Idiomarina loihiensis L2TR: one gene and its partner. The protein of the gene in region 1 interacts with the protein of each later gene in a pairwise test. Links are inferred from orthologs where the notes say so. Each region holds a gene or a part of one and is shown on either strand. Other genes may lie near its edges. The genes, in order: uvrA and uvrB.

Evidence for each region.
Region 2: the proteins of uvrA (region 1) and uvrB interact in binary tests that used the Escherichia coli proteins (3 or more experiments, as listed by UniProt). The link is inferred for Idiomarina loihiensis L2TR from one-to-one orthologs.

The regions. Positions count from the first base shown.
Region 1 is NC_006512.1:365,459-376,876, reverse strand. Bases 4,863-8,242 are described here. They hold uvrA (excinuclease ABC subunit UvrA), read left to right. Parts: upstream 4,863-5,216; coding sequence 5,217-8,042; downstream 8,043-8,242. Other genes in these bases: IL_RS01805 (acyl-CoA thioesterase), read left to right, coding at 8,055-8,242; IL_RS01815 (MFS transporter), read right to left, coding at 4,863-5,100. In the rest of the region: IL_RS01840 (adenosine deaminase family protein), read left to right, coding at 1-270; IL_RS01835 (DUF2955 domain-containing protein), read right to left, coding at 360-1,388; IL_RS01830 (HlyD family secretion protein), read right to left, coding at 1,402-2,463; IL_RS01825 (MarR family transcriptional regulator), read right to left, coding at 2,460-2,948; ssb (single-stranded DNA-binding protein), read right to left, coding at 3,119-3,679; more of IL_RS01815, read right to left, coding at 3,724-4,862; more of IL_RS01805, read left to right, coding at 8,243-8,462; glsA (glutaminase A), read left to right, coding at 8,452-9,408; IL_RS01795 (ABC transporter substrate-binding protein), read right to left, coding at 9,405-10,172; tuf (elongation factor Tu), read right to left, coding at 10,369-11,418. UniProt on the Escherichia coli protein: The UvrABC repair system catalyzes the recognition and processing of DNA lesions. UvrA is an ATPase and a DNA-binding protein. A damage recognition complex composed of 2 UvrA and 2 UvrB subunits scans DNA for abnormalities.
Region 2 is NC_006512.1:1,917,388-1,928,425, reverse strand. What follows is about bases 3,318-6,317. They hold uvrB (excinuclease ABC subunit UvrB), read left to right. Parts: upstream 3,318-3,800; coding sequence 3,801-5,834; downstream 5,835-6,317. Other genes in these bases: IL_RS09170 (DUF2919 family protein), read left to right, coding at 6,082-6,317; IL_RS09175 (DUF2061 domain-containing protein), read left to right, coding at 5,934-6,152; IL_RS09185 (MATE family efflux transporter), read left to right, coding at 3,318-3,808. In the rest of the region: IL_RS09205 (glycosyltransferase family protein), read left to right, coding at 1-217; IL_RS09190 (pyridoxal phosphate-dependent aminotransferase), read right to left, coding at 1,129-2,316; more of IL_RS09185, read left to right, coding at 2,450-3,317; more of IL_RS09170, read left to right, coding at 6,318-6,588; IL_RS09165 (hypothetical protein), read left to right, coding at 6,661-7,620; IL_RS09160 (IS110 family transposase), read left to right, coding at 7,683-8,714; IL_RS09155 (GGDEF domain-containing phosphodiesterase), read left to right, coding at 8,976-10,307; IL_RS09150 (YchJ family protein), read right to left, coding at 10,304-10,681; IL_RS09145 (DUF502 domain-containing protein), read right to left, coding at 10,726-11,038. UniProt on the Escherichia coli protein: The UvrABC repair system catalyzes the recognition and processing of DNA lesions. A damage recognition complex composed of 2 UvrA and 2 UvrB subunits scans DNA for abnormalities.

The DNA of each region.
Region 1 (11,418 bases):
CACAATTTCCAGCATATGCTGGATAACCGCTTAGCTACCATTATTTGTACCGATAACCGTTTGGTTTCTCGTACCACGGTCAGCAACGAATATCAGTTAGCTGTGGATAATTTTGATATTTCTCTGAAGCGCCTGAAGGACATTGTCGCCTACGGCTTTAAGAAGAACTTCTTCCCGGGTCGCTATGTAGAAAAGCGTGATTACGCTAAGCAAAACCTGGAGTATTTCGACAAGGTGGTTAAGCAGTTTGGGCTAAGCGACGCCAGCTAAATAAAGAACCGTTCGAGTTTAGATATTTTAGACAAGCATGCAGCTGATTAATTGGCTGCATGCTCTTCCAGCCACTGTGGATATCAATTTTAAGCAGCGCCAAATCGCGTTCCCGCAAACTGATTCAAGAGTTTGTGCACCAAATAGCACACCATCATAGCCGCAATAATTGCTACAAAAGTACTGCTCAGACGATACAGTCCGGAATACACCAAGTCTTGTGCCGGCGACAAATATTGACCGAAAAGAATGCCCATCGTCGTCATTGCCCCAAAACCCACCCCGGCTCCCGAAGCTTCAAGGACATGAATGCGGGCAAACAACATCACCCCAAGCCAGAACAACGGCACAATCAACCACAGTATGTCATACCAACCGTACAGCAGAAGCTGCACACCAAGACCAAACATAACACCAATTAGAGTTCCTGCCGCTCGCTTACGCGCGTAAGTTAATGCCCCGTTCCAATTCATGGGAAATAGCACCAAAATGGTTGTGGCCTGCGCGGAAATAGAATCCTGTAAATCAAACAGCTGAAACACCAAAAACGACAGGGTTGTCACCGTAGCGCCCAAAATAGCTTCGTGGCGCACACGGTTAGGTGACTTATCTGGCAAGGCCGGTGGTGACGCATTCTGCTCTTTATTGGGTATCATCGCATGCATAACAAAGGCAATGGCTATTGCCAGTATCGATGCAAAGAAGTTACTGGCTATTAAGTTATTAACGTCGGTGCCCGGATAACTGGCGTAATGCAGCATAATGCTCAGCATCAGCACACCATTTGCGCCGAACAGGAACGCCGTGCCGCGCGCCATAAAAGCAAACCGATACAGAAATAAGACAAAGGCGGCCATTGTCATTAATACTGAATGTCCGCCCAGTATCTGCGCCAGAATACCTACTTCCAATCCGCACATAACCGACGCCGCAAGTATTTGCCGGGCGACTTGTCGGTTTATCATTGGCACTAAGCCCAGTAGCAGCATTGGTAAGACGGTAAAAAACACGCCATAAGACAAGTCAAATAGCGCCGTGACCAAAAAGCCGATGGAGCCACCAAAGGCTATTCGTAAGCATTGCCGTAGGCCGTTTTCACTCAAGGCAGAAGTTGCCATAGTCCCTTCCTGATCAATAAATGTAGTGCAACCAGCCCAGCAACCGAATTTGCGCTTTCGCGATAGCGGCTTTAAAGCTTCCTTCAGGAACTATCTGCACTGTAGCCTTTGCTCCGGCCGGACGCTCTGAATCCGGTTTCTCCGTTAAACGCAAATGCACCCGAAGTCGCTGCGCGTCACGTACCCACCGGTTTGAGTTAACCGGTGCTGCTAAGGCTCCGTCGGCACTTAACTGACCCGCGTTAACACCGGCATCAATGCTTTCCACTTTAGCCTCGTAAAGCGTGCCAGGTTCGGCATCAAATACCACGAGAGCCTGTTGGCCAGATTCTATGTTTCGTAAATTCTTCTCCCGAAAATCCGCAATAATGTCGGCATTGGGTGAGACTAGAGCCATTAGCGGCGTGCCTTGACGGGCATAAGCCCCTTCGCTGAGCTTTAGATTGCCGACACGTCCGGCATGTTTCGCACGCACGGTGGTGTAGCTTAAGTTAAGCTTCGCCGTTTCTATCGCATTTTTAGCTTGTTGAATAAGTAAGTTGTTTGCATCGTCCTCGGCACCTCGCTGCACTTTTAAGCTCTGTAGCTGTGACTGGGCAGCTTCAACATTTGCCAGAGCCTCTAACTTACTGCTCTGCGCACGGTCAAATGCCTGCTGCGACGAACTGCCATCTTCCACCAGATCTTTAATGCGACGGGCCTCACGGCTAAGCTCTTGAGCTGTTGCCTGTGCTGATTTTATCTTTGCCTGGGCAGTTCGAATTTGGGCATCAAACTGCTGGTTTGACTGTTGCGCCTGAGCCATTGCCAGCTCTGCTTGCTGTAATTGCAGTTGATAAGGTCGCGGGTCGATTTTAAATAATGGCTCGCCCTCTTCAACATACTGGTTATTATTAACCAAGACTTTCTCTACAGTACCATTCACCTGCGGTGCGACCTGAGTCACCACCCGGGTTACCATTGCCTGTGGAGTCAGCGGCAGGCTCAAGTCGGCCCACAGAAAATAGGCAAATACGAGTACGAATAGTACCAGCGCCCGCTTAACCCAACGGGCAAACTTTTCGTCTGCGGTCATACCTCTTCCTCATTATTTTGGTCAAGTTTCTGAGCTTCAGACATATGATTCGCATTGTATGAAATCATCGCCAGAACCTTCTTAACCGTTTCAATTTCTTCATCTTCAATATTGGCCAGCAACGCCCTTCTTACTTTTAGAATTTTCGCTTCCATTTTTTTAACCAGAGCATGACCTGAATTCGTTAAAAACACCTGCTTAGCACGGCCGTCGTCCGGGCTTGCCTTGCGCGTAATCAGCTCTTGCTCCTCCAACTGCGCCAGCGTGCGCATAAGTGAACCAAGTTCTAATTCAAGCGCTTCGGCAAGCTGCTTTTGACTGACACCATCACCAATACGTGCCAGTTTCCACATAGCACTCCAGCGCGGGTAGGTTAACCCCAGCGGCGCCAGTTCCTTATCCGCAATAGCCTGCCACTGACGCGCAACGCGACCGAGTCGTTCAGGTACAGATAACTGTCTGAGCTGTTCTTGTGTTAATGTCATAACAACCTCTTTAGTTAGCACGCTAAGTATAATAACAAACTTAGCGTGCTAACTAAAATGAAAATAGCGATAGGTTTGAGCTAAAAATTAGATACAAAAAAAGCCCCTGCAAAAGGGGCTTTTTTCACATGATACAGATACCCGAGCGGGTAAATCCTATACTCGGCAAACTAGAACGGAATATCGTCATCAAAGTCGTTGTCAGGTGAAAACGGCGCGGGTTCTGCCGGTTTTTGTTGTGACTGTTGATTTTGCTGCTGCGCTGGCTGAGGCGCAGGACGCTGTTGTTGCTGTGATTGCTGTTGTGGTTGACCACCACCGTAACCACCGCCTTGCTGCTGACCGCCACCAAAACCCTGGCCTTGTTGTGGAGCACCACCCTGCGGGCCGCCACGAGAATCCAGCATTTGCATTTCGTTAATGACCACTTCTGTCGTGTAACGCTCTACGTTGTCCTGGCCTGTCCATTTACGCGTTTGCAAACGCCCTTCAACATAAACTTTAGAGCCCTTTTTCAGGTACTCACCGGCAATTTCAGCTAAGCGACGATAAGCCACACAACGGTGCCATTCGGTTTGTTCGCGCGGTTCGCCTGTTTGCTTGTCTTTCCAGGTTTCGCTGGTAGCAATCGACAGGTTGGCTATCGCTGTGCTGTTTTGGGTATAACGAACCTCTGGGTCAGCGCCCAAATTACCAATTAAAATTACTTTATTTACACCGCGACTGGCCATTAGATTCTCCTGTTCCTTGTACGCGTTACAACTGCTTCAAATTATTAAGCGACCGATGCTTCTTTAAGCAACTGATTAACCGCCTTTTCATCGTAATGTTTTTTATCAACTTTTAAGTAAGTGGCCTGATCTTCTTCAACCCATCTTGCTTCCGTAACACCCGTTACGGTAAGTAACTGCTCACTTAGCTTGGTAGCCTTGCTTTCAGTTAACCCGGGCAATGATAACGACACGCTCGTGACACCTGCGGGGTTAACCATGACTAAACTGATTAGCAACCAACATACTAGCAAGATCAGGCAGAAAACAACAACGCCAGATATCCCAAAAAACTGTAAGACTGAGCCGCCAGCTACCCCACCGACAAAAGACCCCAGAAACTGACCAGTTGAGTAAATACCACTGGCACTGCCTTTGCTCCCCGCCGGAGCAACTCGGGTAAGTAACGACGGCAAACTGGCTTCAATAAAGTTAAAGCCCGTGAAAAATATGACCAGAGCAGCAACCAGCAGCCAGGGGTTTTGCCCTGCTACGGCAATAATGAGTAGTGCGACAATTAAGACGACAATAGAAAACCGCAGCCACTGCACGGAATTATTATTACGCGAACTGCTGATAATCATTGGCACCATGAACAAAATGGACGCGGCCAGCGTGGGTAAGTAGAACCAGGCGTGGGTCTGACTTTCAAAACCTGCATTTTGCAGTTGCATGGGTAAAGTCACAAACCATGCCGTTAAAATGGCATGTAGCACAAAAATACCGCTATTCAGGCACCACAGTTGCTTATGCTTAAGCAAGTGCCCCAGTTCTGACAACACGGGTAAAGATTCACGCCTGGCAGATGTTGTCACCACTTTGGGGACGCTTAGCAACAGCACCAGAATGCCCAGAACACCACTGGCGGCGGTAAACCAGAACAAACCCGAAAGACCGATAATATTGCCCAATAAAGGTCCGGCTACCAATGAAATAGCGAACGCCAGACCAATACACATACCAATAGTGGCCATCACTTTCGGTCGCTGCTCGTCTCGCGACAAATCAGCTGCCAGCGCCAAAATAGCCGCCGCAATAGCGCCCAGCCCCTGTAGCGCCCGACCAATGGAGACACCGAATAGAGTATCCGCCTGAGCTGCCACCACACTACCGAGAATAAAGACCAGCAAGCCACCGACAATAACTGGCTTTCGGCCAAGACGGTCAGACAGCATACCTAACGGAATTTGCAATAATGCCTGTGTCAGACCGTAGGCACCCAGAGCAATTCCGACCCACAGCGGTGAGTAGTCAGGGTAGTCTTGTGCATAAACCGCTAAAACTGGCATGATCAAAAACAGCCCTAACATCCGTATACCAAAGACGGACGCTAGCGCTAAAGCGGCTTTTTTCTCTGTTTTATTTAATTTTTGAGGCGTCATTTCACTGCTTTTATATCAGTAACATGATAAATGATGCCGTTATTGTACCAGATGCCTAACACTGTGCGATAATAGCGTTTTGTCGTCAGTCATTTACTGAACAACAGACGGGAATTATGGATACTATCGAAGTACGCGGTGCGCGCACGCACAACTTAAAAAATTTCAATCTGACCATCCCCCGCAATAAGCTGATTGTGATAACCGGCTTATCCGGTTCGGGTAAGTCATCACTTGCTTTCGATACCCTATATGCAGAGGGGCAGAGACGCTACGTTGAGTCGCTGTCCGCCTATGCACGTCAGTTTTTGTCGCTGATGGAAAAGCCTGATGTTGACAGTATCGAGGGTTTGTCGCCGGCTATATCAATAGAGCAGAAGTCAACGTCGCATAATCCGCGTTCCACGGTCGGTACCATCACGGAAATATACGACTATTTACGCCTGATGTTTGCCCGCGTGGGCGAGCCCCGTTGCCCGACTCACGACGTGCCGCTGGCGGCGCAAACCGTATCGCAAATGGTCGACAACGTGCTGTCGGCTCCTGAAGGCGAAAAGCGCATGTTGCTTGCGCCCATTATTCAGAACCGTAAAGGCGAGCACTTAAAAGTGTTAGAAAACCTCGCCTTGCAGGGTTATATCCGCGCCCGTATAGACGGTGAAATTTGCGATTTAAGCGATCCGCCCACGTTAGAGCTGCAGAAAAAGCACACCATTGAAGTGGTCGTTGACCGCTTTAAAGTTCGCGACGGCATGGAGCAGCGCCTGGCGGAATCTTTTGAGACCGCACTGGAACTCAGTGGCGGAACGGCTTTAGTCGTACCGATGGACGGCGACGGTGATGCCGAAGTGTACTCGGCTAACTTTGCCTGCCCACATTGCGGTTACAGCATGCAGGAACTGGAGCCACGATTGTTCTCATTCAACAATCCGGCCGGTGCCTGTACTACTTGTGACGGTCTGGGTGTTGAGCAGTTTTTTGATCCGGCCAAAGTTGTTGTTAATGCGGAGCTGTCGCTGACAGGCGGCGCAATTCGAGGCTGGGACAAGCGCAACTTCTACTACTATCAAATGCTGCAGTCTCTGGCGAAGCACTACGAGTTTAAATTGTCGCAACCGTTCAACGAATTGCCTGACGACATTCGCGAAAAGATTCTGTTCGGCAGCGGTAAGGAAGAAATAAAATTCACTTACATGAATGACCGCGGCGACAAGGTTGTCAGAGCGCATCCGTTTGAGGGGATTATTCCTAACATGCAGCGCCGTTACCGCGAGACTGAATCACAGGCTGTGCGCGACGAATTGTCCAAATACGTAGCGACGCAACCCTGTAAAAGCTGCAGTGGTACGCGCCTGCGTACAGAAGCTCGTCATGTGTTTATTCAGGGCACAACCCTGCCGGAAGTTGTTGAGCAATCCATCGGCGACGCACTTGAGTTCTTCCAGCAACTGAGTCTGGAAGGTCAGCGCGCGCAAATTGCGGAAAAAATTCTGAAAGAGATTAATGACCGTCTACGCTTTTTAGTTAACGTGGGACTTAACTATTTAAGTTTGTCCCGCAGCGCAGAGACCTTGTCTGGTGGTGAGGCGCAGCGTATTCGTCTGGCCAGCCAAATTGGTGCGGGTCTGGTTGGTGTTATGTACGTACTGGATGAGCCCAGTATTGGCTTACACCAGCGCGACAACGAACGCCTGTTAAACACTCTGACTCACCTGCGTGACTTGGGTAATACCGTCATTGTGGTTGAACACGATGAAGACGCAATTCGTCAGGCCGACCACGTTATTGATATTGGCCCTGGTGCTGGCGTACACGGTGGTGAAATCATTGCTCAGGGTCAGGTTGAAGATATTGTCGGAAGTGAAGATTCACTAACCGGCGACTACCTGTCCGGCCGGAAAGAAATAGAAGTTCCCAAGCAACGTCACAAACCAGATAAACGCCGGTTAACCATTCACGGAGCCAGCGGGAACAATCTGAAGAATGTCGATTTCAATTTGCCATTAGGTATTATGACCTGTGTGACTGGAGTATCCGGTTCAGGTAAGTCAACGCTGGTCAACAATACGCTGTTCCATATCGCGCATCGTGAACTTAATGGCGCGACAACGGGCGAACCGGCTCCGTACAAAAGTGTCGATGGCATGCAGCTGCTGGATAAAGTGGTGGATATTGACCAGAGCCCAATAGGCCGTACACCGCGCTCCAACCCAGCCACTTACACCGGTATTTTCACGCCAATTCGCGAACTGTTCGCAGGTGTTCCTGAATCACGAGCCCGCGGTTACAAACCCGGTCGCTTTAGCTTTAACGTACGCGGCGGTCGTTGTGAAGCTTGTCAGGGCGACGGAGTTATTAAAGTTGAGATGCACTTCTTGCCGGACGTTTATGTTCCTTGCGATATTTGTAAAGGTCAGCGCTATAATCGCGAAACGCTGGAAGTACAGTACAAAGGCAAGAATATTCACGAAGTGCTGGATATGACCATTGAAGACGCTCGTGAATTCTTCGACCCGGTTCCGGCTATTGCACGCAAGTTGCAAACCTTAATGGATGTGGGCTTGTCTTACGTCCGGTTAGGCCAGTCAGCGACAACACTCTCTGGTGGTGAAGCGCAACGGGTCAAATTGTCACGTGAGTTGTCCAAGCGTGATACTGGCAAAACCTTATACATTCTGGACGAGCCGACAACCGGTCTGCATTTCCACGACATTAAGCAATTGCTGGCGGTGATTCATCGTCTGCGTGACCACGGCAACACGGTAGTGGTTATTGAGCACAACTTAGACGTGATAAAAACCGCTGACTGGATCATCGACTTAGGTCCTGAAGGTGGTTCTGGCGGTGGTGAAATTCTTTGCGAAGGTACACCAGAAGATATCTGTGAAAATGAGCGCTCACACACGGCCCGTTTCTTAAAACCTATGCTTAAGCTGTCATAAAAAGGACGCAATATGTTAACGGAAGACTTTAAAGTAAGATTTTATGAAACCGATGCCCTTGGGCACGTCAATAACACGGTTATACCGGGGTGGATAGAAACCGGACGTTTGCCTATTTTTGAGTTCTTTGGAGAAATGTCTCCGAAGACACAAAGCTTAATTGTCGCGCGGCTGGAAGTAGATTACCTCTTACCTATTTATTTTGGCGGTCATGTCACGGTGAATACTTACGTCAGCCGCTTAGGTGGCAGCTCGTTTGATATCACTACCGAAATTTGGCAGAAAGAAAAAATGTGCGCTAAAGGTAAAACGGTATTGGTGTACTTTGATTTTCAACAGGAACGTTCTGTGAAGCTATCTGACCAATTAAAAGACCGCCTGTCCACCATCACGCATCCGGAGCATTCTCTTGACGCGTGATCTGGTCAGTGGCGGGCAGCAAATACATGCCCCGGATGATCTCAAAAGCCTGCTGGAGGAGATTCATCAGCAGGCCATGAAGATCACCGAGGGGCATGTTGCTGATTACATTCCGGCGTTAGCAGAGGTCGACCCCGAGCTCTGCGGACTCACTCTGGCCACCCTCGACGGCGAGGTATTTAACGTCGGTGATACCCAGGAGCAATTCTCTATCCAGTCGATCTCGAAGATTTTTGGCCTTATGCTGGCAATGGAGCGCCTTGGAGAAGATTTGTGGGACAGAGTTAAAATGGAGCCTTCAGGCCAGGCCTTTAATTCTATAGTGCAGCTAGAGTGGGAAAAAGGCATTCCGCGCAACCCTATGATAAATGCCGGAGCTATTGTTGTTAGCGACGTGCTCGTTAGCCGCTACTCTGCCAGTAAAAATGCGGTTTTGAGTTTGGTGCGCACCTTATGCGGCAACGACAACGTTTACGCCGATAACATTGTTCACCAGTCAGAAAAAGAGCATGGCCATCGCAATGCGGCCCTTGCTCACCTAATGAAAAGCTTCGGTAATATTGATGCTGAAGTTGATGAACTATTAGATCATTACTTTTGGCAGTGTGCGTTGACCATGTCCTGCGAAAATCTCGCTCGCTCTTTTACGTTTCTTGCAAATGACGGAATTTGTCCTTTTTCTAAAAAGAAAATTATGTCGAAACGAGACTCTCAACGCATTAATGCGTTGCTATCAACCAGCGGTATGTACGACCAAAGCGGCGAATTTGCTTTTACCGTAGGTGTTCCCGCTAAAAGTGGTGTTGGTGGCGGGATGATTGCCGTCGTTCCTGACTTTGGAGTTATTTGCTCATGGAGCCCAAGATTAAACAGCTACGGTAACAGCGCCCGTGGAATGTACATGGTACGCGAGCTAGCTAACCGTTTGGGGCTTAGTGTCTATTAACGTGTTGTTGTCGGACGATATATCTGAAACCGTTCCATATTAAACCGTCTAAAGAGTATTTCAAATTCCCCCTGTCGGCCAAGCTCCCGCAGCAACCTTTGTAAGGTATCTGCGCTGATATTCTTATTATCGCCAACAAGTAAGTGCAGCTTGTATTCCAGACTAACCTTTTCCGACAACAATAAACTGCCCACATTAATCTGATTTGAGCCTTTTAAAGCAGCCAGAAGTTCATCATTGATAATAGTAAGATCTATCCGACCTCCTAGTACCATCTGCAAATTTGTCATTCTGGAGTCTGCCAAATACGTCGTATACTTTTCCTCGACTTCATCTGAAGCCAACAGCTCGCCCCCTAACAGATAATGATAGCCCTTGACCCCACCTAAAGTTTTGCCATCAAATGTATCGAAAAACGATTGATCTCTACCTGTTTTCTTCAAGGCCACCAGTCTCTCATTTCCTTTGACTAAAGGGATTGTTTCCTGAAACCCTACGCCACTTTTTTTCCAACCCCAAAGAGGTGACTCGAAAAATATAACATCACAGCACCCTTTCGTACTCAGAGCTTTATGGCGGTTTGTTGGAGGAATGACCTGAATGCGGAACACATAGCTGTCCTGATGCTCGTTCAACAAGGTGATCAATTCACGGGTGAGATCAGTTTGCAGTACAGCGGAAAAATAGGGAGGATAATCGTAGGCAGCAACATAGACCGGCACTTTTGCTGTAGCAGAACAGCTTAGTCCCATAAAAACGAACACAGAAAAGTATCTGAGTAATTTCAATTGATTGGCTGACTATAAGTTAAGTATCTTTCTCAATAGTTCATTTTTTGGACTTAAATGTCAATACTTGAGCGAGCCTTCGCTTACTTTTGATAAGGCTCTTTTAATAAAACTTATCAGCAGGCATAAAAAAGCCCGGCCAAAGCCGGGCTCTTAAAATCAACCGGACTGCTTAGTCCATGATTTTTGATACAACGCCTGCACCTACGGTACGGCCACCCTCACGGATAGCAAAACGCAGACCTTCGTCCATTGCGATTGGAGCAATCAAATCAACAACGAATTTCAGGTTATCACCAGGCATGACCATTTCTACGCCTTCTGGCAATTCTACGGCACCAGTAACGTCCGTTGTACGGAAGTAGAACTGTGGACGGTAACCTTTAAAGAATGGCGTATGACGGCCACCTTCGTCTTTGCTCAGTACGTAAACTTCCGCTTCGAACTTAGTATGCGGAGTAATTGTACCTGGCTTCGCCAGTACCTGACCACGCTCTACGTCGTCACGCTTAGTACCACGCAACAAGGCACCAATGTTCTCACCTGCACGACCTTCGTCAAGCAGCTTACGGAACATCTCAACACCAGTAACTGTGGTCTTCGTGGTGTCTTTCATACCAACGATTTCACACTCGTCGCCTGTACGCACGATACCGCGCTCTACACGACCTGTTACTACCGTACCACGACCTGAAATCGAGAATACGTCTTCGATTGGCATGATGAACGGCTTATCGATGTCACGCTCTGGCTCTGGGATGTAGTTATCCAGTGCGTCAGCCAGCTCAACAATTTTCTTACTCCACTCTTCGTCGCCTTCCAGCGCTTTCAGTGCAGAGCCTTGAATTACTGGCAGGTCGTCGCCCGGGAAGTCATATTCTGACAACAGTTCACGAACTTCCATTTCTACCAGCTCTAACAGCTCTTCGTCGTCGACCATGTCACATTTGTTCATGAATACAACGATGAATGGTACGCCTACCTGACGTGAAAGCAGGATGTGCTCACGAGTCTGTGGCATTGGGCCGTCTGTTGCCGCTACAACTAAGATTGCGCCGTCCATCTGCGCCGCACCGGTGATCATGTTTTTAACATAGTCAGCGTGCCCTGGGCAGTCTACGTGTGCGTAGTGACGAGTTGGTGTGTCATATTCAACGTGTGACGTTGAAATGGTAATACCACGCTCTTTCTCTTCTGGCGCGTTATCGATGGCTGCGAAGTC
Region 2 (11,038 bases), 1.6 Mb from region 1 along the record:
GAATGCGCAGATACTGCAGGAGCAGGGGTTGGCGCATGTCCTTAAGCGAATCGACAGTGTGTCAATTGATAGCTGGTTAACCCAACGTAATCCGCAACGGTTATATTGGCCTAGTGTTGCAGATGAATTAGCTCAGTGGATATCTAAAGGCGCTGAGCAGCCGGTTACTGAACTGAGTGCAGGGCTGTGGTCCAGAAACGAAAAAACCGCCGTATAGGCGGTTCTCTCTAAATGTGGCTCCCCAGGTTGGATTCGAACCAACGACACATGGATTAACAGTCCACCGCTCTAACCAACTGAGCTACTGGGGAATTGAACAGGTTGGATGTTGCTTGGCTCCCCAGGTTGGATTCGAACCAACGACACATGGATTAACAGTCCACCGCTCTAACCAACTGAGCTACTGGGGAACAACATTCAACGGCTGCGAATATTAAAGCTCATACGCAGGGGTGTCAACTATTCTGCGAAGGTTTTTAAAGGAAAACGGTTCGGTTGTCGAAAAAGTCGACAAAATAGCTTTTTTAATCATATTAGCGCTAAAACATACGCCAATCGCTGTCGATGACAATGTCAAGTAACTGTAAAATATTCATCTATAACATAAGTGCTATGTTTATCGCTGATCTCATTATCCACAGATATCTGAATGTCGCAGTAGATAACGGCTACATGATCTTATCCACGGAATCTGTGGATAACCTTGTGTTTAACTCTGTTAAGTCGTAAGACTCATGCGGGTTTGAAGGCATTTTTAGGTCTGGTTAAAAAATAACGCAGTGATTTAATTTCTATAAAATACAATGGGTTATGTTATTTTGATGAATAAACACTCATGTTGGTGATTACGTCACCAACCAATGCCTGAAGAATCAGCAACTTGTGTATTTCTTAGTGAATTTGACTAAAAAACGCGCCAAAAAATCTTTCTAAAAATAAGTTGATCGGGCTTGACATTGCTTAAATTGATCGGGATCTGATTGACTTTATCTGAGGTCAACTTTTAGTAATTTGTAATAAAACTATCAAAATAGAAAAGGGCAATATTGGCGTGATTTGAGCTGGAATGACTGTTCAATTAATAGGGTTTTGGTGCTCATTCAGGAAAATGGCGCCAAAACCTTTATTTTATAAACTTTCTGAGAAGTCTTTAATTCTCTTAACCGCTTCTTTTAATACATCCATGCTGGTCGCAAAGGACAGGCGGCAATAACCATCGGTACCGAAAGCTGAGCCCGGCACTAGGGCCACGTTTGCTTCGGTAAGTAGTTTTTCGCAAAGTTCAACGTCACTGCTGACCTTAGCTTTAGCCATTAGTTCGTCAACCTGTGCGAACGCGTAGAAGGTACCGTCACCGGGCACACAGTTAACGCCGTCGATACTATTTAAGGCATCTACCAGGTAGTCGTGACGCTCTTTAAATGCACTTACCATTGTGTCAATGCAGCTCTGGTCACCATTTAATGCCGCCGCCGCTGCATACTGACTGATGCTGGTTGGATTTGAAGTACTTTGTGACTGCATTTTTTTCATGGCTGCAATAATAGGTTTAGGTCCGGCAGCATAACCGATACGCCAGCCTGTCATTGCATAAGCTTTGGATACTCCGGTCAGGATAACGGTGCGATCTTTAAGATCCGGAGCCACCATAGGGAAGTTAGCAAAAGCCGAATCACTCCAGAGGATATGTTCATACATATCATCAGTGGCGATAAGTACCTTTGGATAGTCACGCAATACTTCAGCCAAAGCTTTTAGTTCGTCTGCTGTGTATGCCGTTCCCGCCGGGTTAGACGGGCTATTAATGAACATTAACCGGGTTTTATCGGTCAAGGCTTCGCGCAGTTGTTCTGGTGTGATCTTAAAACGCTGATCAATACCGGCTTTAACAATAACGGGCTCTGCGCCAACTAGTTTGGTCATATCCGGATAAGAAACCCAATAAGGTGCGGGGATAATGACTTCATCACCCGGGTTTAACCAGGCACTGAGCAAATTAAAAATACTGTGTTTGCCGCCGGCAGAGACAATAATTTCTTTGCGCTCGTAGCTCAGGTTATTGTCGCGCTGCAGCTTTTTAATGACTGCATCTTTTAGCTCGTCGATGCCATCAACTGCAGTATATTTTGTTTTACCATCGCGAATCGCCTGAATAGCCGCTTCTTTGATAAAATCTGGTGTATCAAAATCTGGCTCGCCGACGCCCAGACCAATAACATCTTTGCCTTGTTGGCGTAATTCATTGGCTTTTTGAGTAACCGCCAGAGTCGGCGATGGTTGAATCGCATTGATACGATCAGAGAGTTGATAATCCACGTTCAGATCCTGTTTTTCGCAAGGGTTGAAATGCCCATTACTATACGGATCGCAGTGGCTAAAGTCTATTCTCCGTAGCCACAAAGCACAGTCTCATGTACACTATTCGGCTATCGAACTGAGGAGGGATTGAATGGCAGCTGCCGACGCATCAAGAAGTCTTATCAGCGCGCCGGTAGGACAAAAACTCTGGGAAATGACCTGGCCGGTTATTTTCGGTGTGGCTACTCTCATTAGCTTCAATGTTGTCGATACCTTCTTTATCAGTATGCTCGGAACAGACCCTCTTGCGGCTGTCAGCTTTACCTTTCCCGTTACTTTCACCGTTATAAGCCTGGCCATAGGTTTAGGCATAGGCACTTCTGCCGTCATTGCCCGTAAATACGGCTCCGACAGGCCGGAAGAGGCTCATTTTGACGGTTTTTCTGCGCTTTCAGTATCCGCCATACTAGTTGCTGCATTGGCGCTTATTGGCTACCTGCTGATGGATCCGGTTTTCAGTTTATTGCAGGCACAGGAACGGCTAATGCCATTGATACGGGAGTATATGACGCTCTGGTATCTGGGCTGCGTGATGTTGGTTACGCCTATGGTTGGGAATGCGGTTCTGCGAGCCGCCGGTGACACACGAACACCATCGCTTATTATGGCTTCCGGTGGGTTGGCGAACGCCATTTTCGATCCAATTTTAATTTTTGGGCTAGGGCCTATTCCTGCCATGGGCATTGAAGGTGCTGCTCTTGCTAGTGTTATTTCCTGGTTTAGTGGTGTCTTTTTAGTGTTTTGGTTGCTGCGCAGAAACAAGCTGGTTTCTTCTAAACCGCCGGCCGGACGACCTTTTTTTCAGGCATGGGTTAAGTCAGCCCGCGGTATTTTAAAAATAGGTATGCCGGCAGCCAGCGCCAATATGCTGACGCCATTAGCTATGTCAGTGATGACTGCTATTGTCGCATCTTATGGAGCTCCAGCCGTGGCAGCGTTCGGTGTCGGGTCCCGACTGGAGTCACTGGCCAGCGTCATTATACTGGCGTTGTCTATGTCGTTGCCGCCATTAATTAGCCAGAACTACGGCGCGGATCGTATTGATCGGGTGAAAGAAGCCTATCGAACCGCGTTAAAAGCCGTGCTGGCCATTCAGGCGATCATTTATTTACTGATGCTGGTAACCGCACACTGGATAGCTCAGGTATTTGCCGAAGAGCAGGCGGTTGCCGACATTGTTAAGCTCTTTATTTATATTATGCCGTTGGGTTACGGGTTGCAGGGCATTATTATACTGACCAATTCCAGCTTTAATGCTGTGCACCGGCCAATGAACGCGTTGTGGTTAAGTATCATTCGGTTATTTGTTTTATTCGTACCGCTCTCTTATTTGGGGAGTGTACTCGCTGACTTAACCGGTTTATTCATTGGCGGGGTGGTCGCTAATCTGTTTACTGCTGTTATTGCGTATTGGTGGTTTTCACGCGAGTTGAGGAGAGAACGTGGCTAAGAAATTTGAACTGGTTTCTAAATACAAGCCGGCGGGTGACCAGCCCAAAGCCATTGAGTCGCTGCTCGATAATCTGGACGCCGGTCTGGCGCATCAGGTGCTGTTGGGGGTAACTGGTTCAGGTAAAACCTTTACTATGGCGAATGTCATTGAACGTTCGCAGCGTCCTACCTTGATACTGGCACACAATAAAACCCTGGCAGCGCAGCTTTATGGTGAGATGAAAGAGTATTTCCCCAATAACGCGGTGGAATACTTTGTCTCTTACTATGACTACTATCAGCCTGAAGCTTATGTGCCGACAACCGATACTTTCATTGAGAAAGACGCCTCAATTAACGACCACATAGAGCAAATGCGCTTGTCAGCTACCAAAGCTCTGATGGAACGCCGTGATGTGGTTCTGGTTGCGTCGGTATCAGCCATCTACGGTCTGGGTGATCCCGAGTCTTACATGAAAATGATGTTGCATTTGCGTCGTGGCGACATTATCGATCAGCGCGACGTTCTGCGGCGTTTGGCTCAGTTGCAGTATAAGCGAAACGACGCAGCCTTCGAGCGCGGTACTTACCGGGTTCGTGGCGATGTGATAGATATCTTTCCGGCGGAGTCGGAAGAAATAGCGGTGCGTCTGGAGCTGTTTGACAGCGAAGTTGATCGGATTAGCTTTTTTGAACCTTTAACCGGACAGATTACGGAAAAAGACGTTGCGCGCGCCACTATTTATCCGAAAACGCATTATGTAACACCGCGGGAAGTGCTGGTTAAAGCCATTGAAAAGATAAAAGATGAACTGAAAGATCGTCGCGATATTCTGCTTAAGCAAAATAAACTCATAGAAGAGCAGCGGATTAATCAGCGTACGCAGTTTGATATTGAAATGATGCTGGAGCTTGGCTATTGCTCGGGCATTGAAAACTACTCACGCTATTTATCCGGTCGTGCGCCGGGCGAGCCGCCACCAACCTTAATGGACTACTTACCGGATAACGCACTGCTTATCATTGATGAGTCACACGTTACTGTGTCGCAGATTGGCGCTATGTATAAAGGCGACCGCTCGCGTAAAGAAAATCTGGTGGAATACGGTTTCCGTTTACCGTCAGCACTGGATAACCGGCCGCTTAAATTTGATGAGTTTGAGGCTATAGCGCCACAAACCCTGTATGTGTCAGCGACACCGGGCAAGTATGAATTAGAGCGCAGTGGTAATGAAGTGGTTGAGCAGGTTGTCAGGCCGACAGGATTGATTGATCCGCAGATAGAAGTGCGTCCGGTTGCCACCCAGGTGGATGATTTAATGTCTGAAATACGCTTGCGGACAGAGGTCGGCGAGCGGGTGCTGGCGACAACTTTGACCAAAAAGATGTCGGAAGATTTAGCCGACTATCTGGATGAACACGGCATAAAGGTGCGTTATCTGCATTCAGACATTGATACCGTTGAACGTATGGAGATTATCCGCGATTTGCGTCTGGGTAAGTTTGATGTGCTGGTCGGTATTAACTTGCTGCGGGAAGGTCTGGATATGCCGGAAGTGTCGCTGGTCGCGATATTAGATGCGGATAAAGAAGGCTTTCTGCGCTCCGATCGTTCGTTAATTCAGACGATTGGTCGTGCGGCACGTAACGTTAACGGCCGCGCCATTTTATACGCCGACCGTATTACCGGCTCTATGCAACGCGCTATGGATGAAACAGACCGTCGCCGCGAGAAGCAAATTGCTTACAACAAAGAGCACGGTATTACCCCGCAGGGACTGAATAAAGACATTACCGACGTGATGGACTTGGGGCAGGGGTCAGCTAAAGCTCGTAAGAGTAAAGCTGAAAAAGCGCTGGCAGAAGTGGCCTCCGGGTATGATGCCCGCACGGTAGTGGTTAAAGACGCGAAAGCGGTGATGAAAGAAATCGACGCTAAAGAGAAAGAGATGTACAAAGCGGCGCAGAACCTTGAGTTTGAACAAGCAGGTAAACTGCGCGATGAAGTCGCTGAACTGCGCGAACAACTTAAACGAGCGGTTTAAAGATAAATACCCTGCAGCGAACAGGGTTATCGCTTTTATCAATTGGCTGTAACAATCTTAATCGGCAACAATCAATAAAAGTCGACGCGGGAGATTGTTATGAAAGACGCAGTAAAGACAGTATCATTTGGTATCATGCATTTTACCATCGCCTTTGGCGTAGTCTGGTTAATGACAGGCGATGTCGTGCTTGGTGGTGCTATTGCTCTGATTGAACCTTTAGTGAATACAGTAGGTTATTATTTCCATGAAAAAATCTGGCAGCGAGGCGACAAGCGCCGGGCAGCGATTGGTAGAGAGAGCACGATACCTGGATAAAGAGGGCCGGGCGAGTATACCGCTCTCGCTCCTGCTGGTGCTTTTATTTGAAATGCGTGGCTATGTCGCCGCCATTATATCTCTGACTTTTTCTGAAGACCGAACTCGATTACTGAAGCTTTTCTACACCAGTTCAGAGCAGTTCGGGCTGATGTTACTGATTGGTCTGCCTGCTTTAATTGTTTTGCTGGCAACCACCTTTGTCGGTGAAGACAAAGCTAACTGGGCAAATAGATTAATGCGTTTTGCTCAACCTCTGTTATTACTCTCTTTAATTTTTGATGCCGTACTTATTTTCTGGCTATTCATTGAACAACATGGTGCTTTTTCATTTGGTCGCGCCGCAATTGTTTTTGGTTGGTTTGTTTGTGGCTGGTATTTAATAAACTCCAGACACTGGCGTTTTTATCGACAGCACCTGATTAATATAGAGTAACTTGAGTAAAGGTAGTTGATTTTTAAGGTTTAACGTTCTTTAATGGCTGTCTGAGAACTGATTCGGGCCAGCATGAACTTCTTAAATAACTTTTTTCTGCTTAAAGACGAAGGAACGTCAGAAAATGGTGTTCCCAATTGGCGAGTCAGCGCACTAAGAATTATTCTTTTCTCGGGAGCTTTCCTTTCATTAGCTGTTTTTATTGATACGCTTGTCCCTTTATTAGAGTTGCATTTAATTTTCACTATAGGCGTTACCTCCACATTTTTGGGAGTGATGCTGACCCTATTTTGGTTAAGTACTCGATACTATCATTTTTGTGCTCATTCTCTGCATGTCATGATTATTGCCGCGAGTTTGTCCTGTAATCTTTTATTAGTCGACTTGAGCCTTGCACAAGTTAGCTCAATGTTTATGTATGCTTCACCACTTATAGCGTTGATGCTTTTAGGTGGACGTGCTGCATTATTCTACGGCATTCTTAATATTGTGCCGTTTTATATTATTCTTAACGATATCGACTTATCAGAATTGACAGGAATTAACGAACAGTTACCTGATGCGTCTCTATATATTTTGGGACTTATTTTTCTGTTTTTTAACATCTGTATTCCTCTCGCAGTGGCTCGTACAATAGTCGCTGCAAAACGTCTGAATCAGGAAACTCAAAAGTCTAACGATTACTTAAAAGGTAAGAACTCGCTTTACCGGGTGTTTTTTGCCGAGTCGAGAAGACCCAAAGTTATTGTTAATGAAGACGGGTTAATTACAGATTTTAATAAACAGGCCGGTGATATTTTTGGTTTAGATGAGTCGACGAGAAGTGGTTGTCAGTCTATTTCTAACTGGTTTCCCGATATTAATCATGCCAAATTACCCACGGGTGGCAAGATTATCCGTCATGAGCATACATACCAACAAGTTGTCAGATTAGAAGTTCCGGAAGCCAGCTCTTATGTTTATGAATTTGTCGATTGCACACAAGAGAAAACGCTGGAGAGTAACCTGATGAGATGGTCCCCTCCCTCCTAAGCGGCATCGCAATGTGCCAATATAGAGGTTCAAGCTTCTATAGAACAGAGTGGAGAGGACCAATGGCTATTGTAAACAGAATTGCCCTGGATTTGGCAAAGGATTTTATTCAGGTTTTGGCGCTGGATGAAAATGAGCAGGAAGTTTTTAATAAAAAACTGCGCAGCAATAAAGTGTTAGCGAAGCTGGCGACGCTGAGCCGTACGGATGACTGTGAAGTAGCGGTTGAGTCCTGCGGCATGAGTCATTACTGGCGCCGCGAATGTGAAAAGCTGGGTTATAAAACGGTGGCGTTGCCACCGCGTTTCGTCAAAGCGTACCTGCAGGGTGAGAAGAACGATGCGAATGACGCCCGGGCAATAGCCGAGGCGGCATCACGACCCAACCGTCAGACGGTCAGGCTGAAAAGCATTGAGCAGCAGGACTTAGCATTGATGGTCAATCAGCGGGAAGGCTTCGTGCAGACGAGAACGCAGTTCTCGAATAGGTTGCGGGGGCAACTGGCCGAATACGGCATTCTTTTACCGAAGCGAGTCGGTACGATATTACAGAGAGTACCGGAGGTACTGGAAGACGACAGCAATGCGCTGACGCTTCAGTCACGGGACCTCATCAACCGGCTCTATCAGATGCTGCGAGCGGTGGATGAAGAAGTTAAAGCGCTGGATAAGCACTTAGCGACACAGGCCGAAAGGAATGAAGACAGTCAGCGGCTGATGACCCTGCCGGGTATCGGACCGATAACAGCGACCTCGCTGCTGGCACTGATAGGTGATGTGAGTGAATTTAAACGCGGCCGCAACCTGTCGGAATACCTGGGACTGGTACCACGGCAAAACAGCAGTGGCGGTAAAGACCGTTTAGGCGGTATTACCAAAAAAGGGAACACCAAACTCAGGACACTGCTGGTGCATGGCGCCCGCTCGGCACTGCGGGTGGCACAACAGCGCCACGACAGGCTGAGCCTCTGGGCACAGGATGTCGCTAAACGCAGAGGCAACAACGTTGCAGCGGTGGCACTGGCTAACAAGCACGCCCGGATAATCTGGGCGATGTTAAAGAATAAAGAAGATTACCGGATGACTGCTGCTTAACAGCATTCAGTAAAAGAGCACAGCGAAGGTTCATTCCTTCCGGGAGTTGCAAACGTCAACAGGATGGTAAAATAGGGTAAACCGACGACAACTGAGACTGTTGAACGTCCGTACATAAAGTACGTTAGCCTGATAAGCCAGTTGTCGTGCGGAGTTCATCCAGGCCAGGTGCGCAAAGCGCGCACCATAAACAGGCCGTATATATGCGAGCGCCCCGACATTTACCACGAGTTGCCGTTGCAAAACGGGAGGGGACCATATATGACGTTCTTAGAGCAGGAAAACCGCCGTTTGCGTTACCTGGATACTCAGACAAACTTGCCGAACAGCGACTGGTTTGAGTTGCAATGCAATAAATTAATTTCTAAGTCAGATCGTGAATTCTTTGTGGTTGTTGCACAAAGTGAAAGCGAGGACTACCTCAGGTTAAAGTATGGTGAAAGTGTTATCAGAAGACTTTTAGCGTCTTCATACAGCCGGTTGAAGAAGCACCGGCAGCATCCGCGCTTAACTGCGACTATTGCGTTAAATAAGCTGGTGTTTATTTTGCCAAAGACGGTAGAGAACGAATTAAAAGACGTTTTACTGGATATTAAAAACTCTCTCGATAAAGAATACACCTTTCAGGGTATTAAATGTCAGCAGTCTTTTCAGTTCGGTGTGGCCAGGTTTCCTAAGCATGGTGAAACCGCCGACGTTGTTGTTTCCCGTGCGTTGGAAGCAAAGAAGTTTGCTTCTGTGAACCAGTTTTATCATCTTTATGATACTGAAAACTCGGAAGAGTTTATGGAACGCCATGAAATCTCAATTCTTTTGGATGAAGCCATACAGAACGACGAGTTGGATGTTTGTTTTCAACCGAAAGTGACTGCCGATGGCACTTGTGTCGGGCTTGAAGCACTTGCCCGCTGGGACAGCCCTGTACTGGGTTCCATTTCTCCGGCTATTTTTATTCCAATTGCAGAAGAGTACCGAATGATAAGTCGTTTAACCGACTTAATTGTTCAGAAAGTCTGTGCTCAAATATCGCTGTGGAAGAAAAATGATTTTCCGCTGTTACCCGTAGCCATCAACATTTCACTGCTTGACTTTTCTCAGCCCGATTTTATTTCGAAGCTGGTCAAATATCTGGCCGATTTTTCGGTTAAACCTTCACAGATAGAGCTGGAGTTAACAGAAACCTGTCTGGAGTCGGACAGGGTCAACTCATTAGAGCTTATGAATGAATTGAAGTCCTGGGGCTTTAAGGTATCGGTTGATGACTTTGGAGTCGGCTATTCCAGTGTTACCCGCTTGGCTTATTACCCGATTGATAAGTTAAAACTGGACAGAGCGCTGCTTCGTGGCATAAAAACATCCGGGCGACAATACAGCTTAGTTAAGGGCATTTTTAATATTTGCTCTGAATTGAAAATTAAATGTGTCGTTGAAGGTGTAGAAGAAAAGTCTCAGTTAACAAGATTAACCGAAATTGGCTTTTCAGAGTTTCAGGGTTTTTACTTTTCTAAGCCGTTAACAGTAACTCGTTATGAGAAGCATGTTAAAACCCACGGTCTGGTATTTTTAGATAAAACCGGTCAGCAGCTGTCTTAAGTTGTCTGGCCGGTTAAGTAATACCATTTGCCGTCTTCGAAAATAAAATCAGATTTTTCTTCCATAAAAGCAATATCATCTCCGTCGCGATAAAATGCGCGGAAATGCACCTGCCCTTTATTCTGATCTACGCTGGAAGAAATAACCTGCAATTTAAGCCAGTTTGGTGAGTCGCTTAAATCGAGAAAGGCGGGGCGGTAGCTGCTATGCCATGTTGCTTCTAAGTAGCCTGCTAAGCGTCCGACAAAGGCACTGTAGCGTGAACGCATTAAGGCTTCAGGCGATGACGCAAGTGATTCTCCATTATGATATGGATAGCAACAATGTTGATAGGTTTTATCGAGGCCGCAAGGGCAGGGTTCAGATAGTTTCATAGCGCGAACTTTACCAGCACGCGCGCTGATTTCAACTGCAGTTTTTAATCTGTTTTGCCGGAGTGATTTTTGCCCAGGCCCCCACTTATTGTCAGCTGCAGGGCATCGGCAGGTTTCATAGTCAGTGACTCGATACAATCCGCCGGCACAATGACCATATAGCCGCCGACGTTATAACTCATGGGCAAAAATACCGCCACCTGGTCATCTTTCATCAATTCCGACAGGCGGTCACCCTTAATTCCGCTTTTCTTGGTGACAATACCAATAAGCCGCAGTTTGCTGCCGGGAAGTGTGACTAATACAACAGATTCTTCAGCGAAGTTTTTGCCCGACATCATTTCAAAGACATCGTTA